Regions from separate parts of the Roseovarius tibetensis genome, predicted to be linked through region 2. Evidence: riboswitches for the same ligand, from Rfam matches in the RefSeq annotation. Region 2 holds a riboswitch; the other holds the start of a gene.
What was found. Region 2 has a riboswitch for thiamine pyrophosphate ahead of ACROSR_RS11950 (sodium:solute symporter family transporter). Riboswitches for the same ligand answer to the same signal wherever they lie in the genome.

Region 1 (12,706 bases), on a different contig from region 2:
TTGATGCGCGCCACGTCCGGTTCGACATCGCCCGCCTCGGCCGAGGCCGCGCCGGTGATCCCGGTGATCGAGACGTAATAGACGAACCCGCTGGTATTCTCGAGAACCTTGGGCAGGCGCTTGTCATCGGTCGTGGGCGTCGCCAGCCGGATGAAGTTCAGCCCGGCCTTCGATGCGGGCAGGCACAGTTCGTCATCCTCTTCGGGGGGCAGATCGACCACGATCAGCCCGTCGATCCCCGCCGCCGTCGCATCGACCAGGAACCGTTCGACCCCCCAGCTGTAGATCGGGTTGTAATAACCCATCAGCACGATCGGGGTCACATCGTCGATCTCGCGAAAGCGCCGCGCCATCTGCAACGTCTTTTCCAGTGTCATGCCACCGGCAAGCGCGCGCTGCCCGGCCTGCTGGATCGTCGGCCCATCCGCCATCGGGTCGGTGAAGGGCACGCCCAGTTCGATCACGTCGACCCCCGCCGCGGGCAATCCCTTCATCACCTCGAAGGACCGTTCGACATCCGGATCACCCGCCATGATATAGGACACGAAGGCCTTTTTCCCGGCGGCTTTCAGTTCGGCAAACCTGGTGTCGATACGGGTCATGGGGGTGTGTCCTTCAGATGCGTTCCGGGCGGTTTGGCGCAAAGCGCGGGCGAAATCAATGCCCGGCTTGACCTTGCCCCGTCCGACCCCGTACATGCCCGCAATTCACGGGCTGGGAGAGTGGCAGATGGGCTTCAGGATGGGTATCGTCGGCTTGCCCAATGTCGGCAAATCGACGCTTTTCAACGCGCTCACCCGCACGGCGGCCGCACAAGCCGCGAATTTTCCGTTCTGCACGATAGAGCCGAACGTGGGCGAGGTCGCGGTGCCCGATGCGCGGCTCGACCGGCTGGCGGCGATCGCGAAGTCGAAACAGATCGTCCCCACCCGCATGACCTTCGTCGATATCGCCGGGCTGGTGAAGGGCGCGTCGCGGGGCGAGGGCCTTGGCAACCAGTTTCTCGCCAATATACGCGAGGTCGACGCCATCGCCCATGTCCTGCGCTGCTTCGAGGATGGCGATGTGGCGCATGTCGATGGCCGTGTCGATCCCGTCGCCGATGCCGACGCGGTCGAGACCGAACTGATGCTCGCCGATCTCGACAGCATCGAGAAACGCCGCGCCGGTCTCGCGCGCAAGATCAAGGGCGGCGACAAGGAGGCCGTGCAGGCCGACCGCCTGCTCGCCCTCGCGCAGACAGCCCTTGAAGAGGGCAAGCCCGCCCGCACCGTCGCAATCGACGAGGACGACCTCAAGGCGTGGAAGATGCTGCAGCTTCTGACCTCCAAGCCCGTCCTTTTCGTCTGCAATGTCGACGAGGCTCACGCCGCCGACGGCAACGCCCATTCAGAGGCCGTGGCACGCATGGCCGAGGCGCAGGGCGCGGCCTCGGTCGTGATCTCGGCGCAGATCGAAGAGGAAATCAGCCAGCTCGACGCCGAGGAGGCGGCGATGTTCCTGGACGAGATGGGGCTCGACGAGGCCGGTCTCGACCGGCTCATCCGCGCCGGCTACGACCTGTTGCACCTCGAGACCTATTTCACCGTCGGCCCGAAAGAGGCCCGCGCCTGGACCGTGCCCACCGGCACAACCGCGCCCAAGGCCGCCGGGGTCATACACGGCGATTTCGAACGTGGCTTCATCCGGGCTGAAACCATCGCCTACGACGATTTCGTCAGTCTCGGCGGCGAACAGAAGGCCAAGGATGCCGGCAAGATGCGCGCCGAGGGCAAGCAGTATATTGTCAAGGATGGCGACGTGCTGCATTTCCTCTTCAATACCTGACCCGCGCGCACCGGTCCCCCGCAGCACACATGGTGCGGCCCGAACGGCTGGATGGGACGCCCGCGTCCAGGCGGGTCACGGAACGCACGAAACCGTGGCAGGAGCCTTGTGACGTCAATGACCGCATTCATCATTCTTGCCGTTGCCGCGCTGCTGATTTCCGCGACGGTCCTGGTCCACTACGAGGCATTGCGCATGACCGGGCGGTTGATCCGCCATCTGCCGATCCGCCCGCGACAACGTGTTCTGGTCGTCATCTTCGCGTGCTTCGCCGCGCATCTCGTCGAGATCATCCTCTATGCCGCCGCGATCGCGGCGCTGCATCAAAGCGCGCGTTTTGGCGGGATCGAGGGTCAGGCCACGGCGACGGCGCTCGACTTCTTCTATTTCTCGATCACCAGCTTCACCACCCTTGGTATCGGGGATGTCTATCCCGAGGGACCGCTCAGGATCCTCGCCGGCATCGAATCCCTCAACGGGTTTCTGCTTATCACATGGTCTGCATCGTTCACCTATCTCGTCATGCGGCGCCACTGGCACCCGGATCTGGATGACTAGCGGCCGCGCTCGCCCGCATTGACGGGACCACGGCGCAAACCCCACCGCCCCGCGCCGTCTGTCCGGACTGCGTCCTACCGTTTTCATCTTTCTCCAAATACTCCCGCCGGAGGCGCGTCACACATCAGCGCGCGGTCGGGCGACTGGCGCAGAGATCAGTCCCGCCGGGCCGGGTCCCGACCTCGGGCGCCGCGGATGTCGCCCCTTGTCGGGTCGGCACCTAATTGCTATCTCGAAAGTATCCGTTGGGGTGCCCGATCACGGGGCTGAGAGGCAACAGGCCAACCCATCGAACCTGATCCGGGTCACACCGGCGTAGGGAACGGAGCCTTGTCTGCCAACCGGCGCAGCACCTTCGTTCCCGATAACGAGAGAGGAACGCAGGATGGCGACAACAGCGCTGACGATTGCAGGCTCCGACAGTGGCGGTGGCGCAGGCATTCAGGCCGACCTCAAGACATTCTCGGCGCTTGGTGTCTACGGGGCCAGCGTGATCACCGCCGTCACGGCGCAGAATACCGTTGCGGTGACCGACGTACACCCGATCCCCGAGGCCAGCGTCGCCGCGCAAATCGCGGTGGTGCTGGATGACATCCGGATCGACGCGATCAAGATCGGCATGCTGGGTGATGCCAGCCTGATCGAGACGGTTGCGCGGGCGCTTGCCGACCATGCCGGCCCCGTGGTGATCGACCCGGTCATGGTCGCGAAATCCGGGGCCCGGCTGCTGCCCGACAGCGCGCGTGCCGCGCTTTTGACACATCTGGTGCCACGCGCCGACCTGTTGACACCGAACCTGCCAGAGGCGGCGGCGCTTCTCGGGCTGCCCGAAGCGCGCAGCAACGCCGACATGCAGGATCACGGCGCGCGACTGCGCGACATGGGCGCGCGCGCGGTGCTGATGAAAGGCGGCCACGGCAAGGGCGAGACCTGCACCGACTGGCTGATCGGCGACGAGGCGATCCGCTTCGACGCACCCCGTATCGCCACGCGCAACACCCACGGCACGGGCTGTTCCTATTCCTCGGCCATCGCGGCGGGGCTTGCGAAGGGGCATACCCTGACGCAGGCGGTCGAGCGCGCGCATGGCTGGCTGCACGCGGCGATCCGGGCCGCAGATCGGCTACAGATTGGCGAGGGGCACGGACCGGTGCATCACTTTCACGAGGTCTGGACATGACGGCACATGTCACAATTCGCGGCGCAGGCGTCGTGGGGCTGTGCGTGGCGACCGAGCTGATGGCGCGCGGCGTGTCCGTCACCCTGCGCGACCCCAACCCGCTGCCCGGCCCCCATGCCTGTTCATGGTGGGCGGGCGGCATGCTCGCGCCCGAATGCGAAGGCGCCACCGCAGAGGAACCCGTGGTGCGGCTGGGGCGCGAGGCCGCCGATTGGTGGGCCGCACGCGGCGTGGCGGTGCAACGCCAGGGCTCGCTCGTGATCACACTGGGGCGCGACCGGCGAGAGCTTGACCAGTTCGCGCGTCGCACCACCGGGCACCGGCTGGTCACCGGCGACGATCTGACGGCATTGGAGCCGCATGTCGCCGACCGGCACGACCGCGCGCTGTGGTTCGAGACCGAGGCGCATATCGACCCGCGCGGGGCGCTTGCGCATCTGCGCCGGACGCTGGAAGCGGACGGTGCGCGTTTCGAGCAAAGCGATGAGGCCCCCGACGGCCCGGTGATCGATTGCCGCGGCCTTGCGGCGCAGGACGCCCTGCCCGATCTGCGCGGCGTCAAGGGCGAGATGGTCGTGCTGCGCAGCCGAGACGTGACCCTCACACGGCCGGTACGCCTGCTGCATCCGCGCTTTCCGCTCTATATCGTGCCGCGTGGCGACGGCATCTTCATGCTGGGCGCCACCCAGATCGAAAGCGGAGAGCGTGGCCGCGCCTCGGCCCGCTCGGTGATGGAGCTTCTGTCGGCGGCCTACGCCCTGCATCCGGCCTTCGGCGAGGCCGAGGTGGTGGAAATCGGTGCGGATGCCCGCCCCGCCTTTCCCGACAACCTGCCGCGCATCACGCGGCAAGACGACACGCTGCATGTCAACGGCCTCTTTCGTCACGGTTTCCTGCTGTCGCCCTCAGTGGCGCGGCAGGTGGCGGGGCTGGTGCTGGGCGACAATCAAAGACCGGAGATGTACCATGAAGATCACGCTTAACGGCACAAGGCACGAGACCGGCGCGGACAGCCTCGCGGCCCTTCTCGACGAGATGGGCTACGGCGACGTCAAGGTTGCCACGGCCGTCAACGAGGAATTCGTGCCGGCCGCGAACCGCGCCGACCACCGCTTGGCGGATGGCGACCGGATCGAGATCGTCACGCCACGCCAAGGGGGCTGACATGCCAACGTATTACGACACCGAAGTCGCCTCGCGGCTGATGCTGGGCACGGCGCAATACCCCTCGCCGGCGATTCTCGCCGAGGCGTTCAGACGTTCCGGCGCCGGGATCGCCACGGTGTCTGTGCGGCGCGAGGCCGGGTCAGAGCGCGCCGGCCAGGCGTTCTGGGATCTGATCCGCGATCTGGGCGTGCATGTGCTGCCCAACACTGCCGGCTGCCATTCGGTGCGCGAAGCGGTGACAACCGCGCAGATGGCGCGCGAACTATTCGATACCGACTGGATCAAGCTTGAGGTGATCGGCCACGCCGACACGCTTCAGCCCGATCCGTTCGGTCTGGTCGAGGCCGCGCGCATCCTGACCGATGAAGGCTTCAAGGTGTTTCCCTATTGCACCGAGGATCTGGTGATCTGCGAGCGGCTGGTCGAGGCGGGGTGCCAAGTGCTGATGCCATGGGGCGCGCCGATCGGCACCGGTCTGGGGCTTAACAACATCTACGGGCTGCGCACCCTGCGCGCGCATTTCCCCGATCTGCCGCTGGTCGTCGATGCCGGACTGGGCGTGCCCTCGCAGGCGGCCCACGCGATGGAGCTGGGGTATGACGCAGTGCTCTTGAATACCGCCGTTGCCAAGGCGGGAGATCCGGCGGCGATGGCCGACGGCTTTGCCCGCGCGCTGGAGGCTGGGCGCATGGGGTTCGAGGCCGATCCGATGATGCCGCGCGACATGGCCGCACCATCGACGCCGGTGCTGGGGCAGGCGTTCTCATGACGGATCTGCCGCGCTTCTACCCGATCTTCGATTCCGCCGACTGGCTGCGGCGCACGCTGCCGCTTGGCGTGAAACTGGCGCAGCTTCGGATCAAGGAACTGTCCGGCGACGCGCTGCGCGCCGAGATCGCGGACGCACAGGCGCTGTGCCGCGCGCAAGGTGCCATCCTCGTGGTCAACGATCACTGGCAGGTGGCGGTCGATGCAGGCTGCGATTGGGTGCATCTGGGACAAGAGGATCTCGATGACGCTGACATTCCGGCCATCCGCCGCGCCGGGCTGCGGCTGGGGATCAGCACCCATGACCATGCAGAGCTTGATCGCGCGCTGCAGCACGCCCCCGATTACGTCGCGCTCGGCCCGGTCTATCCGACCATCCTGAAAAAGATGAAATGGCACGAGCAAGGGCTCGACAAGGTGACCGAATGGAGGAGGCTGATCGGCGATATCCCCCTCGTCGCGATCGGCGGCATGTCGGTGGAGCGCGCGCCGGGCGCATTTGAAGCCGGCGCCGATATCGTCGCGGCGGTCACCGACATCACGCTGAACGACGACCCCGAGGGCCGCGTCCGGCAATGGATAGGGGCCACGGGATGAGCCGCTACGCCCGCCAGATTGCCCTGCCCCAGTTCGGCGAGGTCGCCCAAGGCAGGCTGACAGCCGCGCATCTGCTGGTCGTCGGCGCCGGCGGGCTGGCAGCGCCGGTGCTGCAATACCTCGTGGGCGCGGGCGTCGGTCGGATCACGCTGATGGATGGCGACCGCGTAAGCCTCACGAACCTGCACCGCCAGACGCTGTTCCGCATGGACGATATCGGCCGGCCCAAGGCCGAGGCGGCGGCGCGCCACATGGCCGAGTTGAACCCCGATTGCACCGTCACGGCGGTGCCCGAACCGCTCGACCCGGCGAACGCGCCGGATCACGTTGCCTCCGCCGATCTCGTGCTGGATTGCGCCGACAGTTTCGCGGCAAGCTACGTGGCCTCGGACACCTGCCTGGCGGCGGGCACCCCGCTGATCAGCGCCTCGGTGGTCGGCATGTCGGGCTATTGCGGCGGGTTCTGCGGTGGGGCGCCGTCCTTGCGCGCGGTCTTCCCCGACCTGCCCGAGCGCGCGGGCAGCTGCGCCGCCGACGGCGTTCTGGGGCCGTCGGTCGGCGTGGTCGGCAGCCTTCAGGCGCAGATGGCGATAGCCGTCCTGACCGGGATAGCACCGTCGCCGCTGGGGCAACTGGTCACGTTCGAGGCCACCGGTCACCGCTTTGGCGGGTTCCGCTTCGACGCGGCACCGGAACCCGGTGGCGGCTTTGCCTTCATCGCGCCGCAACAAGCCCGCCCCGATGACTGGCTGGTCGATCTGCGCACGGCGGACGAGGACGGGCCGGCCCTGCCGCGGGCCAGCCGCCGAACCGTGACCGATTTCGACCACCCCGACACCCGCCCCGAGGGGGCGCGCGCCGTGCTCGCCTGCCGCACCGGGCTGCGATCGTGGCAGGCGGCGACGCGGCTGCGCAGCACCTGGGACGGAGACATTGCCCTGATCGCCCTGGGCGATCTTCATGAAGGAGACTGACAGATGCGCTATCTTTCGCTGATCCTCGCGCTGCTGGCCGGACCGGCCATGGCCCAGGACAAGATGACCCTGATCCTGGACTGGTTCATCAACCCCGATCACGGGCCGATCATCCTGGCCGAGGAGCTGGGCTATTTCGAAGAGGCCGGGCTGGAGGTCGAGGTGGTCGCCCCCGCCGACCCCTCGGACCCGCCCAAGATGGTCGCCGCCGGGCAGGCGGACCTGGCCATTGCCTATCAGCCGCAACTGCATCTGCAGATCGAGAACGGGCTGCCCCTGCGTCGGGTCGGCACGCTGATCGCCACGCCACTCAACTGCCTGCTGGTGCTCGAGGACGGGCCAGTGAAATCCACCGCCGATCTCGAGGGCCGCAAGGTCGGGTTTTCCGTCTCGGGCGTCGAGGAAGTGCTCTTGTCCGCGATCCTCGGCCAGCACGACCTGACGCTCGACGATATCGAACTGGTCAGCGTCAACTGGTCGCTGTCGCCCTCGCTGATGTCGGGGCAGGTGGATGCGGTGATCGGGGCCTACCGCAACTTCGAGCTGAACCAGATGCAGATCGAGGGTGTGCCGGGCCGCTGCTTCTACATCGAGGAAGAGGGCGTGCCCGCCTATGACGAGCTGATCTACGTCGCCAATCCCGACCGCATGGATGCGGACATGCTGCGCCGTTTTCTGCACGCGACCGAGCGCGCCACGCAATACATCCTGAACCATCCGCAAGACTCGTGGGAGATATTCGCGGGCACCTCGCGCGAGTTGCAGGACGAGCTGAACGAAAAAGCCTGGGTCGACACCTGGCCGCGTTTCGCGACCCGGCCCGCAGCCCTTGATCACGCCCGTTACACCCGGTTCGAGCAGTTTCTGCTGGACGCCGGCATGATCGAGGACCACACGCCCGTCTCGGGCCTTGCCATGGATCTGAACGCCCAATGATACATGAGTACGGCACGACCTTTCCCCGTCTGCGCGATGCGGCTGGGCCGGTCTGGACGAAGTACACGCATCACGCTTTCGTCGAGGGGCTGCGCGAGGGGTCACTGCCGCGAAAGGCGTTCCTCGGCTATCTGGTACAGGATTACGTCTTTCTTGTGCATTTCGCGCGGGCCTGGGCGCTGGCGGTGACCAAATCGGACGCGCTGGAGGAAATGCGCGCCTGTGCGGCCACCGTCGATGCGCTGGTCAATCAGGAACTCAGCCTGCATGTGCAGACCTGCGCCGGTGAGGGGCTGAGCGAGGCCGATCTCTATCATGCCGAAGAGCATCCGGCGAACCTTGCCTATACGCGCTATGTGCTCGATGCCGGGCATGCGGGGGATTTCCTCGACCTGCTGGCGGCGCTCGCGCCCTGCGTGATGGGCTACGGCGAGATCGGCGTGCGGCTGGCTGCGGATGCGACGCCCGATCACCCCTATGCCGACTGGATAGGCACCTATGCCGGCGACGACTACCAGCAGGTGTGCCGCGACGCAGGTAAACTGTTCGACGGGGCCATGGCGCGTCGCCTCGGAGACACCCCAGAGGCAACCCCCGGCTGGGACCGCCTGTGCCACCGGTTCACCACCGCCACGCGGCTGGAGGTCGGGTTCTGGGACATGGGGCTGTCTTTCGGGCGCTAGTGGCCTTGAGCGGACGTTGAGAGTATAGCCTGCGCGGGAACAAGCCCGAAGGGCGCCGCGCATCGCCGGGCCGCCCCCCGGCACGGCGACGCGCGGCTCGTCACAAGATCTCCAACGACCGCTCCAAGCCATAACCGGCAGCGCCCCTCCGGGCACCTTGTCTCGGATGTCGAACGCGCACCCCTTGCCCCCTCGGGCCCCGCCGCGTAAATAGCGCATCAAACCCGAACATGGAGCGTCGCGATGCTGGACCTCACCTATGAAGCGCCCAAACCACGCGTCATCGCGGGCGCGAAACACGACTGGGAACTGGTGATCGGCATGGAGGTGCACGCGCAGGTCACCTCGAACGCCAAGCTGTTTTCGGGCGCCTCCACCCGCTTCGGGGCCGAGCCCAACTCCAACGTCTCCTTCGTCGACGCCGCGATGCCCGGTATGCTGCCCGTGATCAACGAGTTCTGCGTCGAACAGGCGGTGCGCACCGGGCTGGGCCTGAACGCGCAGATCAACCTGTGGTCGGCGTTTGATCGCAAGAACTACTTCTATCCGGACCTGCCGCAGGGCTACCAGATCAGCCAGCTATACCATCCATTGGTGGGCGAGGGCGAGATCCTTGTCGACATGGAACCAGGCATCGCCCGCAACGTCCGGATCGAGCGGATCCACATGGAACAGGATGCCGGCAAATCCATTCACGACATGGACCCGACCGCGTCCTTCGTCGATCTCAACCGCACCGGTGTCTGCCTGATGGAGATCGTCAGCCGTCCCGACATCCGCGGCCCGGAAGAGGCCGCGGCCTATATCACCAAGCTGCGCCAGATCTTGCGCTACCTTGGCACCTGCGACGGCAACATGCAGAACGGCAGCCTGCGCGCTGACGTCAACGTCTCGGTCTGTCGGCCGGGCCAGTACGAGAAATACCAGGAAACGCAGGATTTCAGCCATCTCGGCACGCGCTGCGAGATCAAGAACATGAACTCGATGCGGTTCATCCAGATGGCAATAGATCACGAGGCGCGTCGCCAGATCGCCATCGTGGAATCGGGCGGCGCGGTGGTGCAGGAAACCCGCCTTTACGATCCCGACAAGAACGAGACGCGGTCGATGCGCAACAAGGAAGAGGCGCATGATTACCGCTACTTCCCCGATCCCGACCTGCTGCCGCTGGAGATCGAGCAGGGCTGGGTAGATGCCATCAAGGCCACGCTGCCGGAATTGCCCGACGCCAAGAAGGCGCGCTTCGTGCTGGATTTCGGGCTGAACGAATACGACGCCTCGGTGCTCACGGCCGATCTCGCCAATGCAGCCTATTTCGAGGCCGTCGCGGCCGAGGCGGGCGACGGCAAGCTCGCCGCGAACTGGGTCATCAACGAGCTGTTCGGCCGCCTCAAGAAAGAGGACCACACGATCGAGGACAGCCCCGTCAGTCCTGCGCAACTGGCCGGCATCGTGCGGCTGATCAAATCTGACGCCATCTCTGGCAAGATCGCCAAGGACCTCTTCGAGATCGTCTATACCGAAGGCGGCGACCCCGAGCAGATCGTCGAGGCGCGCGGCATGAAACAGGTCACCGATACCGGCGCGATCGAATCCGCGGTGGACGAGATCATTGCCGCCAACCCCGCGCAGGTGGAAAAGGCGCAAGCCAACCCCAAGCTGGCGGGCTGGTTCGTCGGGCAGGTGATGAAGGCCACGGGGGGCAAGGCCAACCCCAAGGCCGTGAACGAGATCGTCTCGGCCAAGCTGGGGCTGTGACCCCCTCCGATCTATTGCTTTGAAAGCCATCCCGAATTCCCTACGCTCTGATGAACGGGCGGTGAGAGAATCAGGGAGGGCTTCATGGGCTGGATGACCGACGAGACCGGGCTGGAGCGGTGCGAGGCGAATTTCGTGCCGCTGACGCCGCTGTCGTTTCTCAAACGTGCAGCGCATGTCTACCCGGATCGCGAGGCGCTGGTCTATCACGGGTTCCGCAAGACCTATGCCGAATACCACGACCGTGTCACGCGGCTGGCCTCGGCGCTTGTCAAGCTCGGCGTCGCACCGGGCGAGGTCGTCTCGACCCTGCTGCCCAACCTGCCCGCCCATGCCGAGGCGCATTTCGGGGTGCCGGCGGCGGGCGCGGTTCTCAACACGATCAACACGCGGCTCGAGGCCGACACAATCGCCTACATCCTCGATCACGGCGAGGCGAAGGTGGTGCTGTGCGATCCGCAATTCCTGCCGACGCTGGTGCAGGCGACCGAGTTGATGGAGCGGGCGCCGCCGACGATCATCGAGGTGGCCGATGACGAGGCCGGGGTGCACGCGCACGGGCATTACATGGAATACGAGGAACTGCTGGCCACCGGCGATGCGGATTTCGCGTGGATCATGCCGCAGGACGAATGGGAAAGCCTTGCGCTGAACTACACCTCGGGCACCACCGGCAAGCCCAAGGGCGTGGTCTGCCATCATCGCGGCACGTACCTGATGACCATGGGCACGGTCGTCAGTTGGCAATTGCCGCGTTATGCGCGCTACCTGACCATCGTGCCGCTGTTCCACTGCAACAACTGGAACCATGTCTGGCTGATGCCGATGCTGGGGGCCACGGTGGTGGGCTGTCGCGACATCACCGCCAAGGCGATCTACGACGCCATCGCCGACGAGGGGGTCACGCATTTCGGCGCGGCGCCCATCGTGCTCAACACCATCGTCAATGCCAAGCCCGAGGAACGGCGCGAATTCGATCACGTGGTGGACGTGTTCACCGCCGGCGCCCCGCCCCCCGCCGCGACGCTGGCCGCGATCGAGCCCCTCGGCTTTCAGGTGACGCAGGTCTACGGGCTGACCGAAACCTACGGCCATGTCACCGAGTGCCTGTGGCAGGAACGCTGGAACGATCTGAAGGACGACGACCGCTACGCCATCAAGGCACGCACCGGGATCGCCATGCCGATGATGGAGGATATCACGGCGATGGATCCAGAGACCATGCGACAGACCCCGATGGACGGCAAGACGCAAGGCGAGATCATGATCCGCGGCAACGCGGTGATGAAGGGGTACTTCAAGAATCCCAAGGCGACGAAAGAGGCCTTTGCGGGCGGGTATTTCCATTCGGGCGATATCGCGATCCAGCATCCCGACGGCTATCTGCAGATCGCCGACCGGGCCAAGGACATCATCATCTCGGGCGGCGAGAATATCAGTTCGGTCGAGATCGAGGGCGTGATGATGCGCCACCCCTCGGTGCTGCTATGTGCGGTGGTCGCCAAGCCCGACCCGAAATGGGGCGAGGTGCCTTGCGCCTTTGTCGAATTGAAGGACGGCGCCACGGAAACCGAGGAGGCCCTGATCGCGTTCGCGCGCGAGAAACTCGCAGGATTCAAGACACCCAAGGCGGTGGTGTTTCAGGACCTGCCCAAGACCTCGACGGGCAAGATCCAGAAATTCGAGTTGCGACAGGTCGCCCGGTCGCTCTGAGCCGGACGTACCGACCGACCGATTGACGGGATAGTCCCAGCCGCGCATCGGCGGGCCGCGGTGCGGCGATCCCGCGTCAGGGCTGCAGCGCTTTATGGCAGCCAAATCCGAAAAAGACCCGAGCGGCGTGCAGGGTGCAGCCAAATCGCCGTGCCGTGGGGGCGGCCCGGCGATGCGCGGCGGCGTGCAAGCACGCCTTGGTTCCGCACATGAGTACCAGGTTCAGCTGGTCCGCGAACAGCCATCACCCGGCCCCACGACCATGACCCTTGCCGATCAGCCCTTCTTCAGCACCCGCTGGCCCAGCAGTTCGGCGATCTGCACGGCGTTCAGCGCGGCCCCCTTGCGCAGGTTGTCGCTGACGCACCACAGGTTGATGCCGTTATCGATCGTGGAATCCTGCCGGATGCGGCTGATGAAGGTCGCGAAGTCTCCGACGCATTCGATCGGCGTGACGTAGCCGCCATCCTCGCGCTTGTCGATCACCATGATCCCCGGTGCCTCGCGCAGGATGTCGCGCGCCTCGGCCTCGTCGAGATGATCCT
Region 2 (5,787 bases):
GCGGCGCTGCCGGGGATGCGGGAACTGGGATTCGGGCGGGTGATCAACATCGGCACCAACCTGTTCCAGAACCCGGTCGTGCCCTATCACGACTACACGGCGGCCAAGGCGGCACTGCTGTCGCTGACCCGCACGCTGGCGCATGATCTGGGCCCCGAGGGCATCACCGTGAACATGCTGTCGGGCGGGCTGCTGCGCACCACGGATGCCTCTGCCGCCACGCCCGAGGCGGTGTTCGATCTGATCGCCGCCAACACGCCGCTGCGCCGGGTCACCACGCCCGAGGAGTTTGCCGACGCCGCCCTGTTTTTCGCCTCGCCCTGGGCACGGGCCGTTACCGGGCAGAACCTGGTGGTCGATGGCGGCCTCGTGAAGAACTGAAGCGCGCGCAGATGCATCTTAACCTGTTCATCATGGCCTGCGGCCATCACCGCGCGGCGTGGCGCCAGCCCGGATCGCCGGTCGAGCGTCTGGGCGATATCCGTTACTACGAGGGGCTGGCGCAGATCGCCGAGCGGGGCAAGCTGGACGCGGTGTTCTTTGCCGATGGTCAGGCGGCCACCAATGTCGGCGGCGGGCCCTTGTGGTTTCTCGAACCGCTGACGGCGATGGCGGCGATGGCCCGCGCGACCGAGCGGATCGGCCTGATCTCCACGGTGTCCAGTACCTTTTACACGCCCTTTCACGCGGCGCGGATGCTCGCCTCGCTCGATCATATCTCGGGCGGGCGGATGGGCTGGAACCTCGTGACCTCGATGTTTGACACGGAAGCCCGCAATCACGGGCTCGAGGCGATGCCGCCCGCCGAGGCGCGCTACGCACGCGCCAGGGAATTTGCCGACACGGTGTTGGCGCTGTGGGATTCGTGGTCCGATGACGCGCTGCTGTGTGACCGTCAGGGGCAGTTCGCCGACCCGGCGAAGGTGCGGCCCATCCATCACCGGGGCGACCATTTCATGGTGGATGGTCCGCTGAACGTGCCGCGCCCGCCGCAGGGGCATCCGGTGCTGTTTCAGGCCGGCGCGTCGAAACCGGGGCGCGATCTGGCCGCGCGCTACGCCGAAGCGATCTACGCCGTTGCCTATGACCTGCCATCGGCGCAGGCGTATTACCGCGATATCCAGGCACGCGTGCGCGCGGCGAGGCGCGCGCCGGTGCCGATCCTGCCGGGCCTCGTGACCTATGTCGCCGCGACCGAGGCCGAGGCGAAGGCGCGGCAAAGCGCGCTGGACGCGCTGTTGCCGACCGAGGACTCGCTGCGCCAGCTTGGCCAGTTCATCGGGCAGGATTGCCGCGACTGGGACCTCGACGCGCCGGTCCCCGACCTGCCACCGCTCGAGGCGTTCAGCGGCCCCAAGGGACGCTACGCCACCATCCTGCGAATCATCGAAAGCGAGGCGCCCACGCTGCGCCAGCTCTTGGGGCGGTTGGCCGCCGGGGGTGGTCATTGCACGATGGTCGGCACCCCCGAACAGATTGCCGACCGAATGCAACACTGGATCGAGGCGGGCGGCGCGGACGGCTTCAACCTGATGCCGCCCTCGCTGCCCGACGGGATCGAGGATTTCATCGACCACGTGGTGCCGGTGTTGCAGGCCCGGGGGCTTTTCCGCCGCGACTATGCGGGACGGACTTTGCGCGACCATCTGGGGCTGGCGCGCCCGTCCGCCTGACCGGGTGCGGCGCTCAGCCCCGGAAGCGGCGCACGCTGGCACCGAGCAGGCTGAAATCAAACGCCGCGCGCTCGGGCAGCAGCCGCAACAGCACCAGCGACACGCCGACCGGAACAAGCGCCGCCAGCAGGAACGACTCCAGCAAGGTCGCGGTGCCCGCGCCCGGCGCCGGAAACATCGCCAGCCCGGCGATGAGGCCGCACCCGGTGCTGATCGCCGCGTTGAACCCGGTATAGCGGCGATGGAACAGCCCGAAGAATACCGGGAACGCTGCCGCCGAGCACAGCAGATCGGCCAGCAGGAACAAGTATAGCACGCTGTAACCTTGCGCCGCGACCCATGTCACCGGGACCGCCGCCACAACGATCAACCAGCGCGCAAGGGTCATCAGGGTGCGGTCAGCCGCGCCGGACATCAGCCGCCCCATGTCGACGGCGATGATGCTGGAGGTGGCGCTGATGGTGGAATCCGCACTGCTCATGACCAGCGCCAGCCCCAGCGGGATAAGCGCCAGCGCGAACCACATCGGCACCTCTGCCAGCAGAACGCTGAACAGCGCGACCGACCCGTCGCCGTCGAGGCCTAGCCCGACGAAGGCCAGACCGAACAGCCCCATCAGCCCGACGACCACGAAATTGCACACACCGCTGATCCAGAAACCCCGGCGCAATACCCGCGCGTCGCGCGCGGCATAGATCCGCTGCCACGTGCCCTGATAGAACAGCCCGGTCAGCGCCACAGCGAGAAAGAAGGTCACCCCCGCGCGCAGCCCCCCTGTGTCACCGATCTGCAGCAGATGCGGCGCGGTCTCGCGCAGTCCTGCAAGGGTAGGGGCGGCACCGCCGGCGGCTTGCCAGCCAAAAACCAGGAGCAGCCCGAGCATCGGCGCGATCACGATCATCTGCAACTTGTCGGTGTAGATCGACGCCCGAAGCCCCCCGTAGAAGGTGTATATCAGCGTCGCGGCCATGACCGTGCTGGCCGTCACCCATAGCGGGATGGGCGCCAGCAAGGCCACCATCCGCGCCACGGCCGTCAGGCCCGCGGCCAGCAGGATGAACAGGTAGAACAGCATGATCACAAGGGTGAAGGCATACATGACGCGACCGTAGCGATGGATCACGAACTCGGTCAGGCCATGGCCGTCGGGGATGAGGTCACGCATCCGCTGACCCAGCGGGATCATCACGAGGCGCGGCACCATCGACCCCAAGGCATAGCCAAGGATCGCGCCGATCCCGCCCCATGTCGCGGCCTGCGCCGGGCCGAACAGGATCCAGGTCCCCAGCGTGGTCGCCACCAGCGTCAGCACGGTCGCACGGGTGTTCTGGCTGTTGCGGGCGGTGATGTAATCTTCCAGCGTGTCGCGGTGACGCCGGGCATGGATCAGGCCGGGGATGGCCAGAAGGGCGGCGCATAATGACAGCCACAGGCCTGTCCAGACGGGGTCGAGCATCATGACAGTCGGTCCTCTTCTCTGCGCCTTTCGGCGGTACGCTGTTGCGATCGATGCACGGCGCGCAAGAAAGAGGGGTACGGGTGCAGACCCGGCCTATTCCTTCCCTTCGCCGGCATGACCCGGATCAGGTTCTAAGGGTTACCACCGCATGACAGCGATGGAGTCTCAGCCGACAAGGCTCCCCCAGGACTTGAAGGTATCGGTAAGCACCCGGCGCATGCGTGTCAATGAAACAGGATCGATACCGCCAGTCTCACACGAGCCGCCAAGTGTATTGTCCTGCCTCGACCGCCAAGGTGATCCGCAGGCCGGTCCCCGAACCGACACCGACCGCCGGTTTCCCGACCGGCCGGGCGATGCCGTGCCGCGACCGGCGCGCGCCGGTCGCGCGATGTGCGCTGGCATCTGCCGCGCGGGGGAATCGCGTCGCAACTTGACGATCGCGTACGGCCCGGTACTGTATGTCGCCAGTGCGCTTCTCGGAGGGCACAATCAAAAGGAGAACCCACAAACATGACATCTCGCATTCGCGGCCTCGACCGCAGAAGCTTTCTTGCAGGCACGGCCGCAACGGGCCTGTCCGCAGGTATGATGCCGGGCGTTGCCTGGTCGGCCACCGACATGACCCCGAAACGCGGCGGCACGATCCGCCATGCAAAGGGTCACGGCAACACCAACGACACGCTGGATCCGGCAACCTGGACCAACGGCTTCACGGTCGCCCTGCCGTTCGGCATGCACGGGTACCTGACCAAAGTGGCGACAGACGGGTCGGCCGAACCGGATCTCGCCGAAAGCTGGGAGGCCACGCCGGATGCGAAGACATGGCGCTTCAGGATCCGACAGGGGGTGACCTATCATTCCGGCAAGCCGCTGAGCCTTGACGACATCGTAGATTCCATCAATCACCACAGGGGCGAAGGGTCCACCTCGGTTGCCAAGCCGCTGGTCGCCCCGATCGTGAGCGTCGCCAAGGAAGGCGACAACACGGTCGTGTTCGAACTGTCCGCTGGCAGCGCCGATTTCCCCTTCGTGTTTACCGATTACCACATGGCGATCGTGCCATCCGACGGCAACGGCGGGATCGACTGGCGCTCCGGCGATGGCTGCGGCGCCTACAGGCTGGTCGAATTCCAGCCCGGTGTCATCGCCCGCCTCGAACGGCACACAGAGGACTGGAACCAGAACCGTGGCTGGTTCGATGCGGTCGAGATGCTGTCGGTCGTCGATGTGAACGCCCGGACCTCGTCGCTTGTCTCGGGTGAGGTCGACGTGATCGACAAGCTCGATCTCAAGACTATCAGCATGCTGGGGCGCGATCCCGACCTCGCGATCCACTCGATCGCGGGCCCGCAATATTACAGTTTCGCGGCTCAGGCCGACACCGCGCCCTTTGACGACGTGAATGTCCGGTTGGCGCTGAAATACGGCATCAACCGGCAGGAGCTGGTCGACAAGATCCTGTTCGGCCACGGCACCGTCGGCAACGACCAGCCCATCGGACCGAGCTACCGGTTCCACGATCCGGATCTCGCCCAGCACAGCTACGATCCCGACAAGGCGAAATTCCACCTGCGCGAGGCCGGGCTCGACAGCCTCGACGTGACCCTGTCGGCGGCCGATGCGGCCTTTCCGGGGGCCGTGGATGCCGCGGTGCTCTACCGGAACTCGGCCAATGCGGCCGGGATCAACATCAACGTCAACCGCGTTGCCAACGATGGCTACTGGTCGGATGTCTGGCTGAAGCACCCATTCTGCGCGGTCTACTGGGGCGGCCGCCCGACCGAGGATCAGATCTTTTCCACGGCCTACGAGTCCGGCGCGGCGTGGAATGACAGCAGCTGGTCGAATGCCCGGTTCGACGAGTTGCTGGTGAAGGCCCGCGCCGAACTGAACGAGGATGCGCGCCGCGCCATGTATTCGGAAATGCAGCAGCTTGTGTCCAAGGATGGCGGCACCGTGCTGCCGATGTTCGCGAATTTCGTCTTCGCGACCAATGGCAAGATCGCGCATGGCGAGTTCGCGTCAAATTTCGACATGGACGGCGAACGCTGGATGGAACGCTGGTGGTTCGCCTGAATACATGCCCCATGGCCTGCGGGTCACCAGGTTGATGCATGCGCCCCGCCTCTTTCGGCGGGGCGCATTGGTCTTGATCGCCACCGTCCTCTGACCGCAACGTGTCGCGGGAAGCTGACGCATCCGGTTATCGTAGCATGTCCCTGTCTTTCCAGAGACGTTACAGTGCGTGACCGCTGCCAGGATACGCCGCCCCTCAGGGGCCATCACCAATTTCCGCGTGTTTCTCCGAAGAGCCAATTGTCGCGGCTGTACGAGGAGATCGACGAGCATGTGCAGGCGTTCCTGAACCGTCCGCTGGACGGGGTGATCCTCATGAATTCGGTCCGAGGGACCGAATTCCCACCGTCCGGGGGGACGTTCGGCGCGGTCAACGGCCCCTCCACTCGCTCGACACCCTCTACGTGAAGCTGCGCGCGGCCGGCGTGCGGGGCCGCGCCCGAACCAGTGGCGCGCCGGCCCCTCACGGTCTCAATGGCGGTGATAGTGGCCGTGGCGATCAACACCGACGCGCGACGGGAAATCTTCGGGATCACCGGCATGCCGTCGGAGGCCGAGACGTTCCGGGCCGATTTC

Region 1: linked by a shared signal. The riboswitch ahead of thiD (bifunctional hydroxymethylpyrimidine kinase/phosphomethylpyrimidine kinase) and the one ahead of ACROSR_RS11950 (sodium:solute symporter family transporter) in region 2 are both predicted to bind thiamine pyrophosphate.

The regions. Positions count from the first base shown of each region.
Region 1 is NZ_JBPBBB010000002.1:143,150-155,855, forward strand. Features, by position in the region: gene trpA (tryptophan synthase subunit alpha) at 1-602, opposite strand, end outside; gene ychF (redox-regulated ATPase YchF) at 730-1,827, shown strand; gene ACROSR_RS02585 (ion channel) at 1,945-2,385, shown strand; TPP riboswitch at 2,622-2,724, shown strand; gene thiD (bifunctional hydroxymethylpyrimidine kinase/phosphomethylpyrimidine kinase) at 2,771-3,565, shown strand; gene ACROSR_RS02595 (FAD-dependent oxidoreductase) at 3,562-4,548, shown strand; gene thiS (sulfur carrier protein ThiS) at 4,532-4,729, shown strand; gene ACROSR_RS02605 (thiazole synthase) at 4,731-5,501, shown strand; gene ACROSR_RS02610 (thiamine phosphate synthase) at 5,498-6,097, shown strand; gene ACROSR_RS02615 (ThiF family adenylyltransferase) at 6,094-7,071, shown strand; gene ACROSR_RS02620 (ABC transporter substrate-binding protein) at 7,075-8,007, shown strand; gene tenA (thiaminase II) at 8,004-8,690, shown strand; gene gatB (Asp-tRNA(Asn)/Glu-tRNA(Gln) amidotransferase subunit GatB) at 8,934-10,448, shown strand; gene ACROSR_RS02635 (AMP-binding protein) at 10,533-12,161, shown strand; gene ACROSR_RS02640 (aspartate-semialdehyde dehydrogenase) at 12,438-12,706, opposite strand, start outside.
Region 2 is NZ_JBPBBB010000016.1:65,575-71,361, forward strand. Features, by position in the region: gene ACROSR_RS11940 (3-oxoacyl-ACP reductase) at 1-381, shown strand, start outside; gene ACROSR_RS11945 (LLM class flavin-dependent oxidoreductase) at 393-1,673, shown strand; gene ACROSR_RS11950 (sodium:solute symporter family transporter) at 1,687-3,132, opposite strand; TPP riboswitch at 3,217-3,327, opposite strand; gene ACROSR_RS11955 (ABC transporter substrate-binding protein) at 3,646-5,211, shown strand; gene ACROSR_RS11960 (hypothetical protein) at 5,452-5,619, shown strand; gene ACROSR_RS11965 (transposase) at 5,659-5,787, shown strand, end outside.